2 linked regions of the Anaeromyxobacter diazotrophicus genome follow. The protein of the gene in region 2 binds, or shares a complex with, the protein of the main gene of each other region. Links are inferred from orthologs where the notes say so. Each region holds a gene or a part of one and is shown on either strand. Other genes may lie near its edges. The genes, in order: rpsJ and nusB.

The links.
Region 1: the proteins of nusB (region 2) and rpsJ are in contact, whole or in part, in a solved structure (PDB 3D3B), measured with the Escherichia coli proteins. The link is inferred for Anaeromyxobacter diazotrophicus from one-to-one orthologs.

The regions. Positions count from the first base shown.
Region 1 is NZ_BJTG01000007.1:197,602-207,022, reverse strand. What follows is about bases 6,424-9,319. They hold rpsJ (30S ribosomal protein S10), read right to left. Parts: upstream 8,077-9,319; coding sequence 7,771-8,076; downstream 6,424-7,770. Other genes in these bases: tuf (elongation factor Tu), read right to left, coding at 8,155-9,319; rplD (50S ribosomal protein L4), read right to left, coding at 7,121-7,741; HWY08_RS15365 (50S ribosomal protein L23), read right to left, coding at 6,831-7,124; rplB (50S ribosomal protein L2), read right to left, coding at 6,424-6,814. Outside these bases: rpmD (50S ribosomal protein L30), read right to left, coding at 1-151; rpsE (30S ribosomal protein S5), read right to left, coding at 164-667; rplR (50S ribosomal protein L18), read right to left, coding at 677-1,036; rplF (50S ribosomal protein L6), read right to left, coding at 1,091-1,633; rpsH (30S ribosomal protein S8), read right to left, coding at 1,642-2,040; HWY08_RS15420 (type Z 30S ribosomal protein S14), read right to left, coding at 2,053-2,238; rplE (50S ribosomal protein L5), read right to left, coding at 2,263-2,805; rplX (50S ribosomal protein L24), read right to left, coding at 2,906-3,220; rplN (50S ribosomal protein L14), read right to left, coding at 3,224-3,592; rpsQ (30S ribosomal protein S17), read right to left, coding at 3,596-3,868; rpmC (50S ribosomal protein L29), read right to left, coding at 3,865-4,089; rplP (50S ribosomal protein L16), read right to left, coding at 4,101-4,517; rpsC (30S ribosomal protein S3), read right to left, coding at 4,536-5,204; rpsS (30S ribosomal protein S19), read right to left, coding at 5,642-5,941; more of rplB, read right to left, coding at 5,966-6,423; more of tuf, read right to left, coding at 9,320-9,345; fusA (elongation factor G), read right to left, coding at 9,396-9,421. UniProt on the Escherichia coli protein: Involved in the binding of tRNA to the ribosomes. Part of the processive rRNA transcription and antitermination complex (rrnTAC). The complex forms an RNA-chaperone ring around the RNA exit tunnel of RNA polymerase (RNAP).
Region 2 is NZ_BJTG01000002.1:343,553-353,076, forward strand. What follows is about bases 4,713-7,711. They hold nusB (transcription antitermination factor NusB), read left to right. Parts: upstream 4,713-5,994; coding sequence 5,995-6,429; downstream 6,430-7,711. Other genes in these bases: HWY08_RS04620 (bifunctional 3,4-dihydroxy-2-butanone-4-phosphate synthase/GTP cyclohydrolase II), read left to right, coding at 4,713-5,509; ribH (6,7-dimethyl-8-ribityllumazine synthase), read left to right, coding at 5,506-5,994; HWY08_RS04635 (peptidase M17), read left to right, coding at 6,432-7,013; HWY08_RS04640 (chemotaxis protein CheA), read left to right, coding at 7,054-7,711. Also shown: glyA (serine hydroxymethyltransferase), read left to right, coding at 1-683; transcriptional regulator NrdR, read left to right, coding at 715-1,185; bifunctional diaminohydroxyphosphoribosylaminopyrimidine deaminase/5-amino-6-(5-phosphoribosylamino)uracil reductase RibD, read left to right, coding at 1,182-2,363; HWY08_RS04615 (riboflavin synthase), read left to right, coding at 3,552-4,208; more of HWY08_RS04620, read left to right, coding at 4,205-4,712; more of HWY08_RS04640, read left to right, coding at 7,712-9,309; HWY08_RS04645 (chemotaxis protein CheW), read left to right, coding at 9,433-9,524. UniProt on the Escherichia coli protein: Part of the processive rRNA transcription and antitermination complex (rrnTAC). The complex forms an RNA-chaperone ring around the RNA exit tunnel of RNA polymerase (RNAP).

The sequences.
Region 1 (9,421 bases), on a different replicon or contig from region 2:
GCACCTTGTCGATCATCCCCAGCGTCTGCGGGGTGTCGGGCAGCAGCTTCGTCGAGTTCATCTTCTTGAGGCCCAGGCCCTGCACCACGACGCGGTGCGGAGCCGGGCAACCCGCGAGACCGCTGACGAGCTTCACGCGAATGGCGGACATGTCTTCCTCCGGCTAGCCCTGCAGCTCGGCCAGCTGCTTGCCGCGCAGGCGCGCGTTGTCGTCGGCGGAGCGGAGCCGCTTGAGGCCGGCCACGGTCGCCTTGATGACGTTGTGGGGGTTCCGCGAGCCCTGGCACTTGGTGAGCACGTTGCGGATGCCGGCCGCCTCGAGCACGGCGCGGACGGAGCCGCCGGCGATGACGCCGGTGCCCTCCCCGGCCGGCTTGAGCAGCACGCGGCCGGCGCCGAAGTGGCCGAGCACCTCGTGCGGGATGGTGGTGCCGACGAGCGGCACCTTGAACAGGTGCTTCTTCGCCTGCTCCCCACCCTTGCGGATCGCCTCGGGGACCTCGTTCGCCTTGCCGAGGCCGACGCCGACGTGACCCTGGCCGTCGCCGACCACGATGAGGGCCGAGAAGCTGAAGCGGCGGCCGCCCTTCACGACCTTGGCGACGCGGTTGATGTGGACGACCTTGTCCTGCAGGTCGAGATCGTTCGCGTTGATGGGTGCAGGCATGCGTATCCTCTAGAACTCGAGGCCGGCCTCGCGGGCCGCCTGAGCGACGGCCGCGATGCGGCCGTGGTAGTCGAAGCCGTTGCGATCGAAGACGACGCGCTGGATGCCCTTCGCCTTGGCAGCCTCCGCGATGGCGGTCCCCACCTTCTTGGCGGCGGCCGTCTTGTCGTCCTCCTTCACTTCGCCCTTGAGCGCCTTCGAGCCGGTCGAGACGGCGGCCAGGGTCGCCCCGGTCGTGTCGTCGACGATCTGCGCGTACATGTGCTTCAGGCTCTTGTAGACGGTGAGCCGCGGACGCTCGGTGGTGCCGCTCAGCTTCTTCCGGATGCGGGCCTTGCGCTTCTCGCGTGCGGTGGTGTGCTTCGCCATGGTGGTTCCTCCGTGCGCCGGCGCAGGAGCAGCCGGCGCATGAGCTGGGGCGGCCTAGGCCGCGCCGGTCTTGCCTTCCTTGCGACGGATGGTCTCCTCCGCGTACTTGATGCCCTTGCCCTTGTACGGCTCGGGCGGGCGCAGCGCGCGGATCTTGGCGGCGGTGAGGCCGAGCAGGTGCTTGTCCACGCCGCGGACGACCAGGCGGGTCTGCTTCGCGTCGATCTCCGCCGTCACCCCCTCGGGGAGCCGGAAGACGACCGGGTGCGAGAAGCCGAGGGTGAAGTTGATGTCCTTCCCCTTCAGCTCCGCCTTGAAGCCGACGCCGTTGATCTCGAGCGCCCGCTCGTAGCCCTTCACGACGCCGTCGATGGCGTTCCTGACGAGCGTGCGGGTGAGGCCGTGCAGGCCCTTCGACTCGCGGGAGTCGTCGGGCCGCGTGACGTGCACCTCCTTGCCCGTCACCTCGACCTTGACGCGCGGGTTGAACGGGAAGTGCATCTTCCCCTTCGGCCCCTCGACCTTGATGTCGCCGTTCGCGACGGCGACCTTGACCTTGTCCGGGATCTTGACCGGAATCTTGCCGACTCGGGACATGGCTTCTCCTACCAGACGGTGCAGATGAGCTCGCCGCCCACCTTCTGCTTGCGGGCCTCGCGATCCACCAGCACGCCCTTCGACGTGGAGAGGATGGCGATCCCCATCCCGTTCAGCACCCGCGGGATGGAGTCGGTGGGGACGTAGCGGCGCAGGCCCGGCTTCGACACCCGCTTGATGTCGCTGATGGCCGGCTCGCGGTCCGCGCTGTACTTGAGCGTGATGGTGATGGCGCCCTGCGCGCCGTCGTCGTGCCGGACGAACTCCTTGATGTAGCCCTCCTCGCGAAGGACCTCGGCGATGCGCGCCTTGAGGCCGGAAGCGGGGACGACCACCTTCTCGTGCCGGGCCGACGACGCGTTGCGGATGCGCGTCAGCATGTCGCCAATGGGATCGGTCATGGACATGGGTGAGGTCTCCTACCAGCTCGACTTGATGACGCCGGTGATCTCGCCCTGCAGCGCGCGCTTGCGGAAGCAGATGCGGCACATCTGGAACTTGCGCAGGAACGCGCGCGGGCGGCCGCAGAGCTCGCAGCGGTTGTACTGGCGGACCGGGAACTTCAGCTTGCGCTTCGCCTGCGCCATCTTTGAAAGCTTCGCCATTCGTGAATCTCCTGGGCTCTTCCGCTACTGGCGGAACGGCATGCCGAGCGACCGGAGCAGCGCGCGGCCTTCCTCGTCGTTGCGGGCCGTCGTCACCACGGTGATGTTCATGCCCTTGATCTTCTCGACCTTGTCGTAGTTGATCTCGGGGAAGATGATCTGCTCGCGTACGCCGAGCGTGTAGTTGCCCTTGCCGTCGAACGCCTTCGGCGAGACGCCCTTGAAGTCACGGACCCGCGGCAGCGCGACCGTGAGGAGGCGATCCAGGAACTCGTAGGCGCGGTCGCCGCGCAGCGTGACCATGGCGCCGATCGACTGGCCCTGGCGCAGCTTGAAGTTCGCGATGGACTTGCGCGCCTTGGTGATGACCGGCTTCTGGCCGGCGATCTGGGCGAGCTGCTCCACCGAGGCGTCGATGATCTTGCCGTTGTTGATGGCCTCGCCGAGGCCCATGTTCACGACGACCTTGTCCACCCGCGGCACCTGCATCGGGTTCTTGAACCCGAACTCCTTCATGAGCGCCGGGCGGATCTCCTTCTCGAACCGCTCCTTCAGCCGTGCTGCCATCTCGACTCTCCTTGCCTTCGGCCGGCGCCAGCTCCTGCCGGGCGATGCGTCGTTGCTGCGGTGACGGGGGAGCCTGTCTCCCCCGGAATCGGCGCCGCGTCTACTTCGCGGCCGCCCGCTTCTCGCGCCGCGCCTTCTCCTTGGCGCCGTGCTCGCGGGCGATCTTCTCCTTGCGCGCCGGCTTGTCGCCCGCGCCCACCACCATCACGTTCGAGATGGCGATGGTGCCGTTCTGCTCGATGATGCCGCCCTCGGGGTTCGAGGGGTTGCGGCCCTTCTTGAGGTGCCGCTTCACGACCTGGACCTTGTCCACCCGGACCCGGCCCTTCTCGCGCAGGACCTCGAGCACCTTGCCCGACTTGCCCTTGTCCTTGCCGGCGATGACCTTGACCGTGTCGCCCTTGCGGATCTGCATGACCTAGAGGACCTCCGGCGCGAGCGAGATGATCTTCATGAACTTGCGGGCGCGGAGCTCGCGGGCCACCGGGCCGAAGATGCGGGTGCCGATCGGCTCGAGGTCCTTGTTGATGAGGACCGCCGAGTTGCCGTCGAACCGGATGTAGCTGCCGTCCGGCCGCTTCACCTCGCGGCTGGTGCGGACGATGACGGCGCGCGCCACCTCGCCCTTCTTCACCTTGGCCGCCGGGATGGCCTCCTTGACGGCGACCACGATGACGTCGCCGATGGAGGCGTAGCGGCGGCGCGAGCCGCCCAGGACCTTGATGCACATGACGCGCTTCGCGCCGGAGTTGTCGGCCACGTCGAGCATCGTCTGCTGCTGGATCATGGCTTAGACCTCCGCCGCCTTCTCGAGCGTCTCGACCACCCGCCAGCGCTTGTCCTTCGAGAGCGGCCGGGTCTCCTCGATGCGCACCTTGTCGCCCGGCTGGCACTCCTGCTTCTCGTCGTGCGCCTTGAACTTGGTGGCCTTCATCACGATCTTGCCGTACTTCCGATCGGCCACGCGGCGCTCGACCTTGACGACGACCGTCTTCGTCATCTTGTTCGAGACGACCACGCCGATGCGGGTCTTGCGGCTCCCGCGCTCCGTCTCCGTCGTCATGCCTGCTCCTTCTTCCCGGCCGCCTGCGCCGCGAGCTCCTGCTGCCGCTTGACCGTGAAGCAGCGCGCCACGTCCTTGCGCGCCTTCTTCAGGTCGGCGGTGGAGTCGAGCACGCCGGTGTTGTGCTTGGACTTCATCTCGAAGAGCGACCGCTTGAGCTCCTTCGCCCGTTCGGCGAGCTCCTGCGGCTGCAGCTCCTTCAGCTCCTTGGCGGTGGCCATGTCGTCGGCTCCTAGAGCGTGGCGCCGCGCTTCACGACCTTGGTCGCGATCGGCAGCTTGTGAGCGGCGAGGTGGAAGGCCTTCTTGGCGATCTCGTCCGTGACGCCCTCCATCTCGTAGAGGATGCGGCCCGGCTTCACGACGGCGACGTAGTACTCCACGTTGCCCTTGCCGGTGCCCATGCGCGTCTCGGCGGGCTTCTTGGTGATGGGCTTGTCCGGGAAGACCCGGATCCAGATCTTGCCGCCCCGCTTCACGAAGCGGGTCATGGCGACACGGGCGGCCTCGATCTGGCGGCTGGTCAGCCACCCGCACTCGGTCGCCTGCAGGCCGTACTCGCCCTGGTTGAGCTCGGAGCCGCGGTACGCCTTCCCGCGCATGCGGCCCTTCATCATCTTCCGATATTTCGTTCGCGCCGGCTGAAGCATGTCGTTCTCCCGGAGGTGCTAGACGCGGCCGGCGTGGCGCGGGGGGCGCGCCGGCGACGAAGCCGGCAGGACCTCGCCCCGCATGATCCACACCTTGCAGCCGATCTTGCCGTAGGTGGTCTTCGCCTCGGCGAACCCGTAGTCGATGTCCGCGCGGAGCGTGTGCAGCGGCACGCGGCCCTCGCGGTACCACTCGTAGCGCGCCATCTCGGAGCCGCCCAGGCGGCCGGAGCAGGCGACGCGGATGCCCTTGGCGCCGAACTTCTGCGCGGTCTGGACCGACTTCTTCATGGCGCGGCGGAAGGCGATGCGGCGCTCGAGCTGGGTGGCGATGTTCTCGGCCACCAGCTGCGCGTCGGTCTCGGCCTTCCGGACCTCGACCACGTTCAGGTAGACCTCGTTCTGCGTGAGGCCCTGGAGGTCCTTCTTGATGGTCTCGATGCCCGCGCCGCGCTTCCCGATGACGATCCCGGGGCGCGCCGTGTGGACGTTGATCTTGACCTTGTTCGCCGCCCGCTCGATCTCGATCTTGGAGATGCCGGCCTGGCCGAGCTTCTCCTTCACGAACTCACGCAGGTGGATGTCCTCGTGGAGCCACTTGGCGTAGTTCTTCTCCTCGTACCACTTCGACTCCCAGGAGCGGATGACGCCGAGGCGGAACCCGATCGGATGGACTTTCTGACCCATGAGCAGTTCTCCTCGTTCTCTCAGGCGCGAGCGCCGGTCCCGAGCTCGACGTAGACGTGGCTGGTGCGCTTCTCGATGCGGAAGGCGCGGCCCATGGCGCGGGGCATGAAGCGCCGCATCTTGGGGCCACCGTCCACGGTGAGCGTCTTCACGAAGAGCGCGTCCACGTCGACGTGGCCGCCCTTCTGCTCGGCGTTCGCCACCGCGGAGCGCAGCAGCTTCGCGAGGGGCTTCGCCGCGGACTGCGGCGTGTAGCGGAGCATCGCGAGCGCCTCGCCCACCGGCATGCCGCGCACGTGGTCGGCGACGAGCCGCACCTTGCGCGGCGCGACCCGCAGGAACGAGAGGCTGGCGTGCGGCCCCGCCGGCGCCTTCGCCGCGCGCTTGGCGGGCGCGGCCTTCTGCTTCTTTTCGGTCTCGGCCATGTCGGTGGCTCCTTACTTCTTCGGGGCGGGGGCGGGCGCCGCCGCGACCTTCTTCTCGGCCGAGTGGCCGTGGAAGGTGCGCGTCGGGGCGAACTCGCCCAGCTTGTGCCCGACCATGTTCTCGGTCACGAACACCGGCACGAACTTGCGGCCGTTGTGGACCGCGAAGGTGTGGCCGACGAAGTCGGGCAGGATGGTGCTCCGCCGCGACCAGGTCTTGATGACCGACTTCTTGTTGCCCTTGTTCGCGTCCTCGACCTTCTTGGCGAGGTGCTTGTCGGCGAACGGGCCCTTCTTGATGGAACGCGCCATGTCGTTGTCCTCGTCCCGTGAGCGCTAGTGCGGCCGGTTGCGGATGCCGGGCTGGCGGCGGGTGACGATGAGCTTGTCGGTGCGGCGGTTGTTGCGGGTCTTGAGGCCCTTCGTCTTCTGGCCCCAGGGCGAGACCGGGTGCGGGTTGCCCTGCCCCGACTTGCCCTCGCCGCCGCCGTGCGGGTGGTCGACCGGGTTCATGGCCAGGCCGCGGACGGTGGGGCGGATGCCCAGCCAGCGGCTCTTGCCGGCCTTGCCCACGCGCACCGAGGCGCTCTCGATATTGGAGAGCTGGCCGATGGTGGCCTTGCAGTCCTGCAGGACCATCCGGACCTCGCCCGACGGCATGCGGATCTGGGCGTAGGCGCCCTCCTTCGCCATGAGCTGGCCGAAGGAGCCGGCGGAGCGGATGAGCTGCCCGCCCGAGCCCGGCTGCGCCTCCAGGTTGTGGAGGACGGTGCCGACCGGGATGGAGCGGATGGGGAGCGCGTTCCCGGGGCGGATGTCGACGCCGTCGCCGGAGAGGAGCACGTCGCCCACGTTCAGGCCGACCGGGGCCAGGATGTAGCGCTTCTCGCCGTCCTTGTAGTGGAGCAGCGCGATGCGGGCGGTCCGGTTCGGGTCGTACTCGATGGCCGCGACCTTGGCCGGCACGCCGTCCTTCTCGCGCCGCCAGTCGATGACGCGGTAGCGGCGCTTGTGGCCGCCGCCCATGTGGCGGGTCGTGATGTGGCCGTGCGCGTTGCGCCCGCCCGTCTTGCGGATCGCCTTGGTGAGCTTCTTCTCGGGCTTCGACTTGGTGATCTCCGCGAAGTCGGAGACCGTCATGAGGCGCCGCCCGGCGCTCGTAGGCTTGTAGCTCTTGAGGCCCATGGTCCGTTCCCTTGCGCTACGCGCCCTCGAAGAGCGAGATGGTCTCGCCTTCCTTCAAGGTCACGATGGCCTTCTTCCAGTTGGGGCGGCGGCCGAGGTTCCGGCCGACGCGCTTGTTCTTGCCGCGGGCGATCGAGGTGCGGACGGCGGTCACGTGGACGCCGAAGAGCTTCTCGACCGCGCCCTTCACCTGGATCTTGGTCGCGTCGCGGTGCACCTCGAAGGCGTACTGCTGCGCCGCCTCGCGGCCGCGCTCGGACTTCTCGGTGATGAGCGGACGCTTCACCACGTCCTGATCGGCGAGCATCATGACAGGGAGGCCTCCAGCTTCTTGGCGCTCTCGGCGGTCAGCACGAGCGCGTCGTGCTTCAGGATGTCGTAGACGTTGAGCCCCTCGGCGGCGAGGAAGTCGGCGCCGCGGAGGTTGCGCACGCTCTGCTCGAGCGCGACGTTCGCGGCCGCGTCCACCACCAGCACCTTGGCGAGGCCCAGCTTCTTCAGCACCTGGGCGGCGGCCTTGGCCTTGGGGGCGTCGGGGGCCCACTTCTCGACGATGAGCAGCTTCTGGTCGCGGTTGCGCAGCGCCAGCGCCGAGCGGAGGGCCGCCTTGCGGACCTTCTTCGGCACCTCGTACCCGTAGTCGCGCGGCTTCGGCCCCATGGCCTTGCCGCCGCCGACCCACTGGCTGGCGCGGGTCGAGCCCTGGCGGGCGCGGCCGGTGTGCTTCTGCTTCCAGGGCTTCTTGCCGCCGCCGGACACCAGCGAGCGGTTCTTGACGGCGTGGGTGCCGGAGCGGTCGGAGGCGAGCTTCGCCTTGACCACCTCGTAGAAGAGGTGCTCGTTCACCTCACCGGCGAACACGGCGTCGGCGAGCTCGATCTCGCTCACCTTGTTCTTCTCGAGGTCGTAGACGTCGAACTTGGCCATGGTGGTTCCTCAGTAGGGGCCCGGGGCCCCTACTTGATCTCCACGTCGACGCCGGCCGACAGGTCGAGCTTCATCAGCGCGTCGAGCGTCTGCGGCGTCGGCTCGAGGATGTCGAGCAGCCGCTTGTGCGTGCGGATCTCGAACTGCTCGCGCGACTTCTTGTCGACGTGCGGGCTGCGGAGGACGGTGAACTTGTTGATCCGGGTGGGGAGCGGGATGGGGCCGGCCACCTTGGCGCCGGTCCGCTTCGCCGTCTCCACGATCTCACCGGCCGACTGGTCGAGCAGCTTGTAGTCGTAGGCCTTGAGCCGGATCCTGATCTTCTGAGTCGCCATTGAAGAGCCTTTGTCTCGATCCTCGGCGCTGCGCGCCGCCCGCGGGTCGCGGGCGGTGCCGTCCGCCGCGGCGTCCTTCTACTGGATGACCTCGGCCACCACGCCCGCGCCGACCGTACGGCCGCCTTCACGGATGGCGAACCGGAGCTCCTTCTCCATGGCGACGGGGGTGATGAGCTCCACCTCCACCGACACGTTGTCCCCCGGCATCACCATCTCCACGCCCTTCGGCAGCGTCATCGTCCCGGTCACGTCCGTCGTCCGGAAGTAGAACTGCGGCCGGTACCCGTTGAAGAACGGCGTGTGACGACCGCCCTCCTCCTTCGTCAGGACGTACACCTCGCCCTTGAACTTCGTGTGCGGCGTGATCGACCCCGGCTTCGCCAGCACCTGACCGCGCTCCACCTCCTCGCGCTTCAGGCCGCGCAGCAGCGCCCCGATGTTGTCGCCCGCCTGCCCCTCGTCGAGCAGCTTGCGGAACATCTCCACGCCCGTCACCACCGTCTTCGCCGTGGGCTTGATGCCGACGATCTCGACCTCCTCGCCCACCTTGATGACGCCGCGCTCCACGCGCCCCGTCGCCACCGTCCCGCGCCCCGAGATCGAGAACACGTCCTCGACCGGCATCAGGAACGGCTTGTCCGTCGCGCGCTTCGGCGTCGGGATGTAGCTGTCCACCGCGTCCATCAGCCGACCGATCGACGGCTCGCCCAGGTCGCCCTTGTCGCCCTCGAGCGCCTTCAGCGCCGACCCCTTCACGATCGGGATCTCGTTCCCCGGGAACTCGTACTTCGTCAGGAGCTCGCGGACCTCCAGCTCCACCAGGTCGAGCAGCTCCTTGTCGTCCACCATGTCGCACTTGTTCAGGTAGACCACGATGTACGGCACGCCCACCTGCCGGGCGAGCAGGATGTGCTCGCGCGTCTGCGGCATCGGGCCGTCCGCCGCCGAGACCACCAGGATGGCGCCGTCCATCTGCGCCGCGCCGGTGATCATGTTCTTCACGTAGTCCGCGTGGCCCGGGCAGTCGACGTGCGCGTAGTGCCGCTTCTCCGTCTGGTACTCCACGTGCGCCGTCGCGATCGTGATGCCGCGCTCCCGCTCCTCGGGGGCCTTGTCGATCTGATCGTACGCCATGAAGCTCGCCATGCCCTTCGCCGCCGCCACCTTCGTGATGGCAGCCGTGAGCGTCGTCTTCCCGTGGTCGACGTGCCCGATCGTCCCCACGTTCACGTGCGGCTTGTTGCGCTCGAACTTTTCCTTGGCCATGGCTCCTGTCCTCTCTGGTCTGCGGCTCGAAAGTGGTTGCGCGGGACCGCCTACTTCGCGACGGCGGCGCCCTTCG
Region 2 (9,524 bases):
GGAGCGTCGGGGCGTCCATGGTGGTGGACATGGCCCACATCGCGGGCCTGGTCGCGGCCGGCCTGCACCCGTCGCCGGTGCCGCACGCCGAGATCGTGACGAGCACCACCCACAAGACGCTGCGCGGGCCGCGCGGCGGGCTCATCCTGGCGAAGGAGCAGCACGCCAAGGTGCTGAACAGCCAGATCTTCCCCGGCATCCAGGGCGGCCCGCTCGAGCACGTCATCGCCGCCAAGGCGGTCGCGTTCGGCGAGGCGCTCCGGCCCGAGTTCAAGGACTACCAGCGCCGCATCCTCGAGAACGCGCAGGTGCTGGCGGACGGGCTCGTCCGGGCCGGGCTGCGCCTCGTCTCGGGCGGCACCGACAACCACCTCATGCTGGTCGACCTCCGCCCGAAGAAGCTCACCGGCAAGGTGGCCGAGGAGGCGCTCGGGAAGGCCGGCATCACCGTCAACAAGAACATGATCCCGTGGGATCCGGAGAAGCCGATGACGACCTCCGGGATCCGGGTGGGCACGCCGGCCCTGACCACGCGCGGGATGGGCGCCCGCGAGATGACGCTGGTGGCGGCGCTCATCGGCCGGGTGCTCGACGCGCCGGCCGACGCGGCGGTGCTGGCGCGGGTGCGCGGCGAGGTGAAGGACCTCTGCGCGCACTTCCCCATGTACGCCGGGATGTACTAGCCCCGGAGCCCGGGAGGACGGTCGACCCTGCATGCGCTGCCCCTGGTGCGGTCACCCCGAGGACCGGGTCGTCGACTCGCGCGAGGCGCAGGAGGGGCAGGTCACGCGCCGCCGGCGCGAGTGCCTCGCCTGCGGGCGCCGCTTCACGACCTACGAGCGGGTGGAGGACGTCCTCCCGCAGGTGGTGAAGAAGGACGGCCGCCGCGAGCCGTTCGACCGGCGCAAGATCGTGGACGGGCTGCAGCGCGCCTGCCAGAAGCGTCCGGTCTCGCGCGAGCAGATCGACGAGCTCGTCTCGGCGGTGGAGCGGCGGGTGCAGGAGCTGGGCGAGCGCGAGGTGGCGAGCCACGTGGTGGGCGAGGCGGTGATGGAGAAGCTGCGCGCGCTCGACCCGGTCGCCTACGTCCGCTTCGCCTCCGTCTACCGCGCCTTCACCGACGTGGGCGAGTTCATGAGCGAGCTGGAGGGGCTGGCCAGGGGCCCCGGTCGCGGGTCCACATGAGCGACGCGCCGGAGCGGTTCATGCGCCTCGCGCTGCGCGAGGCGGCGAAGGGCCTCGGCCGGACGCACCCCAACCCGCCGGTGGGCGCGGTGCTGGTCAAGGCCGGCCGGGTGGTGGCGCGCGGGCACCACGCCCGGGCCGGCGGCCCGCACGCCGAGGTGGTGGCGCTGCGCGCCGCGGGCGCCGCCGCCCGGGGCGCCGATCTCTACACCACGCTCGAGCCGTGCGATCACTTCGGCAAGACGCCGCCCTGCAGCCGCGCCCTGCTCGCGGCGGGCGTCCGGCGCGTGTTCGTCGGCTCGCGCGACCCGAACCCGCTCGTGAAGGGGCGAGGGGTGCGCCGGCTGCGGCGCGCCGGGGTCGAGGTCGTGCAGGACGTGGCGCGCCCCGCCTGCGACGCGCTCATCGCGCCGTGGCTGCGCTTCATCGAGACCGGCCGGCCGTTCGTCACCCTCAAGGCCGCCGTCACGCTCGACGGCAAGATCGCCACCGCCGGCGGCGACGCGCGCTGGGTGACGGGAGAGGCGGCGCGGCGCGAGGTGCACCGGCTGCGCGACCAGGTCGACGCGGTGCTGGTGGGCGCCGGCACCGCCCGGCAGGACGATCCCATCCTCAACACGCGGCTGCCGGGAGGACGCGGTCACGATCCGGTGCGGGTGGTGCTCGACGCCAGGCTCCGCCTGCCGCCCACGCTGCGGATGTTCACGGTCGCCTCCGAGGCGCCGGCCCTGGTCGCCACCCTCGCCCGCGGCGGGGAGGGCCGGCACGGGCCGGGGGTGACCGTGCTGCATTGCGCCGGCCGCGGCGGCCGGGTGGATCTCGACGACCTGCTGGCGCGGCTCGGGGCCCTCGGCCTCACCCACCTCCTGGTCGAGGGCGGCGCCGAGCTCCACGCGGCGTTCCTCGCCGCGGGGCTCGTGGACCGCGTGCTGGTCCACCTGGCGCCGCGCATCCTCGGCGGCGGCAAGGACTGGCTGTCGGGCCCCGGGCCGGCGCGGATGGCGGACGCGCTCCCGCTGGTGGACGTCAGCGTGCGCCGTCTCGGCGGCGACCTCGCGATCGAGGGCCGGCCGGACTTCGCCGCGGCGGGCGCGGCGCGCCGAGCGGGGACAGGTCGATCCGCCGCGCGCGCTCGCCCGGCGCGCGCACCACGAGCAGCCCGTCGCCGGCGCGCATGACGGCCTGCTGCTGCGTCTCGGGCCGCACCGCCGGCGCGAGCAGCCAGAGGGCGGCGCGGGCGTCCCGCGGGGCCGCGCGAGCGAGGCCGCGGACCAGGATCGCCTTGCGCGCCGCCGAGCCGCCCGCGTCGTAGTCGACGCACTGCCCGGCGAGCCCCGCCGCCTCGTAGTGGTTCGCGACCGAGAGCGCGCCCTCCTCGAGGCGCCGCAGGGCGCCGCCGCGGGGGGTGCGCTCCACCACCACCGCCTCGCCGCGGCGCGGGCCCGCCAGCGCGAGGAGCGCCGGGGCGAGGAGCGGCGCGGCGCGGAGCCGCTCCACCGCGTCGGCGAAGCTGCCCGACCGCTCGAGCGCCTCGCGGACCGCCCACGCCACCGGCAGCGCGCCGCCCGCGGCGCGGGCGAGCAGCCTCGCCAGCCCGCCCCGGCGGTGGCGCACGTAGTTGACGCTCACCGTGAACCGGCCGGGCGCGACCGCGGTGAGTGCGCCGAGGAGGCCCGGCCAGCCCACCACCGCGTACCCGCCCGCCGGCGCCCCGTGGACGCGCAGCACGCACCCGTGCCGCCGCAGCAGGCCGCCCGGGAAGGGCCAGTCCAGGTTGCGCGCGTGGAGGGGGCCCCCCGGGCCGTCGCGGAGGAACGTGGAGCAGCCGTGCTCGTAGGCGAGGTTGGCGAGGAGCACCTCGGCGGGTGCGCGCCCGGCGAGCGCCGCCACCCGGTCGAGCTCGGCGCCGTGGCGGCGGCCGCGGGCGCGGTGCAGGAGGTCCTGGAGCGCCCGCAGCGCGCAGAGGGCCGGCCCGCCGAGCGGCCCGAGCTGTGCCGCGGCCTGCGCGCGCGCTTGCGCGTCGAAGCCGTCGAGGAGCGCCCGGACCGCCTCGCGCGAGCCGCCCAGCGCGGCGGCCCAGCCGTCGCGCGCGTCCGCGTCGAGGAGGGTCAGCGGCACGGGGGGAGCATCTCATGGCGGCGCTCGCTCGAGTTGATCGCGTCGGCACCGCCCCGCCATGAGGTCGGTTCCGGCGCCTGCGGCGCCTCACTTGCGGGGGGAGAACTCTCCCCCCGCAAACACCCCCCATCGCAGGCGTCACCTGAACCGTGCGGCGCCATCACGGCCCACGCGGCGACGGGGAGTTGCGTGGAACACCCCGGATCACCTTGGCCTTTTCCAGGCTTGCCGGTAGGATTCCGCTCCCGATGTTCACCGGTCTCATCTCCGACGTGGGGACGGTCGAGCGCGTGGTGCCCCGGCAGGGCGGCGCGCGGCTCACCCTCCGCCCCAGGACCCTCGAGGTCGACGCATTCGCCCTGGGCGAGAGCGTGGCCTGCTCCGGCGCGTGCCTCACCGTGGTGGAGCGCGGCGGCGGGCTCGCGTCCTTCGACGCCGTCCCCGAGACGCTCGCCCGCACCACGCTCGGCGCCTGGCGCCCGGGCACGCAGGTGAACCTGGAGCGGGCGCTGACGCTCTCCGACCGGCTCGGCGGGCACCTCGTGGCCGGCCACGTGGACGCGGTCGCCGAGGTCCTGGCGCGCGCCGCGGAGGGGCAGGGCGCCCGGCTCACCGTCTCGCTGCCGGCGGCGCTCGCGCCGCTCGTCGCCGAGAAGGGGTCCATCGCCATCGACGGCATCTCGCTCACCGTGGCCCGGGCGCACCGCGACCGGTTCGAGGTGGCGCTCATCCCCGAGACGCTCGCCCGCACCACGCTCGGCGCGGCCGGGCCGGGCACGCGGGTGAACCTGGAGGCAGACGTGGTCGCGCGGCACGTGGCGAGGTTGGCGGAGTTCGGGCTCGCGCCGGGAGGGCTCGACGCGGGCGCTCTCGCGCGGTGGGGCTACGGCGGGAGCGCGGCGTGACCCCTTCCATCGACCACGCCAGGCACGCGCTCGAGCGCATCGACGCGGCCATCGAGGTCTTCCGCCAGGGGCGGATGATCGTCCTCGTCGACGACGAGGATCGCGAGAACGAGGGCGACCTCTGCATCGCCGCCGAGAAGGTGAGCCCCGAGGCCATCAACTTCATGGCCAAGCACGGGCGCGGCCTCATCTGCCTGGCGCTCTCGGAGGAGCGGGTGCGGCAGCTCCGCCTCCCGCTCATGGTGGACGAGGGCGCGAACACGAGCAACTTCGGGACCGCCTTCACCGTCAGCGTCGAGGCGGCCCGCGGCGTCACCACCGGCATCAGCGCCAAGGACCGCGCCCACACCATCCTCACCGCGGTGAAGGACGACGCGCGCCCCGAGGACCTGGCGCGGCCCGGGCACGTCTTCCCGCTGCGCGCGCGCCACGGCGGCGTGCTGGTCCGCGCCGGGCAGACCGAGGGCTCGGTCGACCTGGCGCGGCTGGCGGGCCTCCGGCCGGCGGCCGTCATCTGCGAGGTGATGAACGACGACGGCACCATGGCGCGGCTGCCGGAGCTCGAGAAGCTGGGCGCCCAGTTCGACATCCCCATCGTCTCGGTGGCCGACCTCATCGCCTACCGGATGATGAAGGACACGCTGGTGCGGAGGGCGGCGCAGGCGCCGCTGCCCACCATCTACGGCGGCTTCACCGCGCTCGCCTACGAGAACGAGGTGGACGGCCACCAGGCCGTCGCGCTGGTGAAGGGGAAGTGGCGCGAGGACGAGCCGGTGCTGGTGCGGGTGCACTCGAAGTGCCTCACCGGCGACGTGTTCGGCTCCGAGCGGTGCGACTGCGGCCCTCAGCTCCAGGCGGCGATGCGCCAGATCGAGGCGGCCGGGAAGGGCGTGCTCGTCTACCTCGACCAGGAGGGGCGCGGCATCGGCCTCGTCAACAAGCTCAAGGCCTACAACCTGCAGGACCAGGGCTTCGACACCGCCGAGGCGAACGTGAAGCTCGGCTTCAAGCCCGACCTGCGCGACTACGGCATCGGCGCCCAGATCCTGCGCGACCTCGGCGTGCGCAAGATGCGGCTCCTCACCAACAACCCGAAGAAGATCGTCGGGCTCGAGGGGTACGGCCTGGAGGTGGTGGAGCGCGTGCCGATCGAGATGGTGCCCACCAGCCGCAACCGCGCCTACCTCACGACCAAGCGCGACAAGATGGGGCACCTCCTCACGCTGGTCGCCCCTCGCCCGTCCCGCGCCGCTGCCAAGGGGCTCCCCCGGCGCGCCCCCGCGAAAGGAAAAAAGCGATGAACGTCTACGAGGGGTCGCTCGTCGCGACCGGCCTGCGCTTCGCGGTGGTGGTCGCGCGCTTCAACTCGCTCGTCACCGAGCAGCTGCTCTCGGGGGCGCTCGACACGCTCAAGCGGCACGGCGCCGACGAGGCGGCGGTGGACGTCTACCGCTGCCCCGGCACCTTCGAGCTGCCGGCGCTCCTGAAGCGGGTGGCGCTCTCCGGCCGCTACGACGCGGTGGTGGCGCTCGGCGCCGTCATCCGCGGCGGGACGCCCCACTTCGAGTACGTCGCGGGCGAGGCCACCAAGGGCGTCGCGCACGTCGCGCTGGAGGCGGGCTGCGCGGTGGCGATGGGCGTCCTCACCTGCGACACCATGGAGCAGGCGCTGGAGCGGGCCGGCGTGAAGGCCGGCAACAAGGGCGCCGAGGCGGCCGCCGCCGCCATCGAGCAGGCGAACGCCTTCAAGGCCGTGGTGGCCCGCGCCGGCAAGCGGGCGGACTAGATGAGCTCCGGAAGGCGTACCAAGGCGCGCGAGCGCGCGCTCCAGGCGCTGTACCAGATCGACGTCGCCTCCACCGATCTCGACGAGGCGCTCTCGCGCTTCTGGAAGAGCTTCGAGCCGGTCGAGCGCGAGGTGATGGCCATGGCGGAGGAGATGGTCCGCGGCGTGGCGCGCCACCGGCGCGCCATCGACGACGCCATCGAGGCGGTCTCGGAGAACTGGCGCCTCGACCGCATGGCGCGCGTCGACCGGAACATCCTGCGCCTGGCGACGTTCGAGCTGGCGCACCAGAGCGCCGCGCCGGTGAACGTCGTCATCGACGAGGCCATCGAGCTCGGCAAGAAGTACGGCAGCGAGAGCTCGGGGGCGTTCGTGAACGGGGTCCTCGACCGGCTCGCGGCCGGGCTGCCGCCCAAGCGCCGCGGTGAGGGGTAGGCGTGGCCGCGCTGCGCCTCGAGCTCCACGACCTCGGCCTGCCCGCGCTCGACGCGCTCGACGTCGACGCGCTGGCGGTGCTGGTGGGCCCGGAGCGGCCGCTGCAGGGGCTGGCCGGGTTCGCCGACTGGCGGCTGTGCGGGCTCATCTCCCGCGCCATCCGCGAGGAGAGCTACCGGCCGGAGACCGGCGAGGCGCTCCTGCGCCCCTCCGGCGGGCGCCTCGCGGTGCCGCGCATCTTCTGCTTCGGCGCCCCCGCGGCCCCGCCCGACGCGGCCGCCTGGGCCACGCAGGTGGCGCACCTCTGCCAGGCCATGCACAAGGCCCGCAGCGAGAGCTGGGCCGGCGCGCTCCCGCCGTTCCCCGCGGGCGAGGCGCCCTGGGGCCGCCTCTTCCTCGAGGCGCTCCTGCCGGTGGCGCCGGGCCGGCTGGTGCTGCTCGGAGACGCGCGCGCGCTGCACCGCGAGCTCTCGCAGGGGCGCGAGGCGCTGCGCGCGACCGAGGTGGAGCTCTTGGCCCCGGTCTCGCGGGTCGAGCTGCCGCGCCCCCCCGGCTTGCCCCGACCCGGCGCCGTGGTACGATAAGTCCGCCTCCGCCCTGGGTTTTTTGGGCAGAGACGCCTACATGGCGGACCGCCCATCCCAGAGAGCCCTCTCGGACTTCCTCTCCGAGGCGCAGGAGATCGTCGAGGCGCTCGACAAGGACCTCCTCCGGCTGGAGGACACGCGCCATGGGCAGGAGGCCGATCCCGACACCCTGAACGCGGTCTTCCGCGCCGCCCACTCGCTGAAGGGCCTCGCGGCGATGTTCGGGGTGGAGCGCATGACGGCGCTGGCGCACGCGCTCGAGGACCGGCTCGACGACCTGCGCATGGGTCGCCGCCCGCTCGACGCCGGCTGCCTCGATCTGCTGCTCGCCGCCCCGGCGCTGTTCGGGCGGATCGTGGGCGAGGAGGCGGCGCAGACGCCCCCGGGCGCGGCCGCCACGCTCGAGCCCGCCGCCCAGCTGGCCGCGCGGCTCCGGGACGCGGCCTCCACCGAGGCGCCGGCGGCGCGCGATCCGCTCGACGCGCTCGCGCTCGACCCCTCCGTGCGGTCGGTCCTCACCGAGTACGAGGAGCACCGGCTCCGCGCCAACGTGGAGAAGGGGGCGGGGCTGTACCGGGTCAAGGCCTCGTTCGACCTCGCGAGCTTCGACACCGGGCTGGAGGACCTGAAGAAGCGGCTGAAGCCGGCCGGGGAGGTCATCTCCACCCTGCCTTCGGCGGAGCCGAGCGAGCCGGACGCGATCGCTTTCGACGTGCTGTTCGGGTCGGCGCAGCCCGAGGCCGCGGTGCGGGCCGCCGCGGCGCCGGCGCGGGCGGAGGCGATCGGGCGGCGTGGGGCGGGGGGGCGGAGCGGCCCGACCGCGACCTCGACCTCGACGACGACCGCGACCTCGACCTCGACCGGGACGGCGAACAAGACCGCGACCTCGACCGCGAACACGGGCGCGGCCTCGACCTCGAGGCCGGCCGCGACCCCGGCCTCCACCACGATTCCGGCCGCGACGCCCGCGCCGTCCAGCGCCCTCGCTCCGCGCCAGCCCGCAGAGCGGCACGCCGCCCCGGCGGCGGCGCTCGCGGCGCCCGCGCCGCCGGGCGTCCTCGAGGTGGACGCCTCCCTGCGCTCGGTCTCGCAGGCGGTCCGCGTCGACATCCACAAGCTCGACACGCTCATGAACCTCGTGGGCGAGCTGGTGCTCGTGAAGACCAGCCTCCTCGGCGTCGCCGAGCGCCTGCGGGCCGGCGAGGACCCCGCCACCGTGAGCCTCGAGCTGCACCGCGAGGGCCGCCGGCTGGAGCGCAAGCTGAACGAGCTGCAGGGCGGCATCCTCGAGGTCCGGATGGTGCCGCTGGGCCAGATCTTCGACAAGCTCACCCGCATGGTGAGGAAGCTCACCCGCGACATCGGCAAGCGCGCCGAGCTGGAGGTGCGGGGGAGCGAGGTCGAGCTCGACAAGCTCATCGTGGAGGAGCTGTCGGATCCGCTCATGCACCTCATCCGCAACGCCCTCGATCACGCCCTGGAGGCGCCGGAGGAGCGCAGCCGCGCCGGGAAGCCGGAGGTGGGGCGGATCGTGCTCTCGGCGCAGCAGCGCGGGAACCACGTGGTGGTCTCGGTGGCGGACGACGGCCGAGGGATCGACGAGGAGCGCGTGCGCCAGGTGGCGGTCGAGCGCGGGCTGCTCACCGCCGAGGCGGCGGCGCAGCTCTCCCGGCGCGACGCGCTCAACCTCATCTTCACGCCCGGCTTCTCCACCGCCCGCGAGGTGACCGCGCTCTCGGGCCGCGGGGTGGGGATGGACGTGGTGAAGAACAACATCGCCGCGCTCTCCGGCATCGTCGACCTGCAGACGGAGGTCGGCCGCGGGACGCGGGTGGACATCACGCTGCCCGTCACGCTCGCCATCATCCGGGCGCTGGTGGTGAGCGCGGCCGGCCGCACCTACGCGGTGCCGCTCAACAGCGTGCTCGAGATCGTGACCGTCGACCCCCGAGAGCTCCGCACCGTCGAGCTGCGCGAGGTGCTCACGCTGCGCGGCGCGACGGTGCCGCTCGCGAGGCTGTCGCGCTTCCTGGGGCACGATGCGCCCGCGCCGGAGGGGCCGCTGTTCGTGGTGGTGGTGGGGCTGGCGCAGGAGCGCCTCGGGCTGGCGGTGGACGCGCTCGTCGGCCAGCAGGACATCGTCGTGAAGCCACTCGGCAAGGCGCTCGCCGGGGTGCGCGGCATCGCCGGCGCGACCGACCTCGGCAACCGCAAGACCGTGCTGGTGCTCGACGTGGCGGCCCTCCTCGAGGAGGTCCTCCACGGCGAGGCGCTGGCCGAGGCGGCCGGCTAGGCCGCCGCCGGTGGGAGGCGCGGCCACACCGCCCGACCTCCGGCGCCGGGGTGCTCGCGGCCGGCGCGGCCCGGCGGTCGGGCGCTCGGTGAGACCGGCGCCCTCGCGGTAGACTGGCGGCCGATGGACGCGGAGCTGCAGCCCGAGGACCTGGAGCGGATCGAGGACGCGCTGCGGGCGGAGCTCGCCTCCGCCGGCGCCGCCGCGCCCGCCTT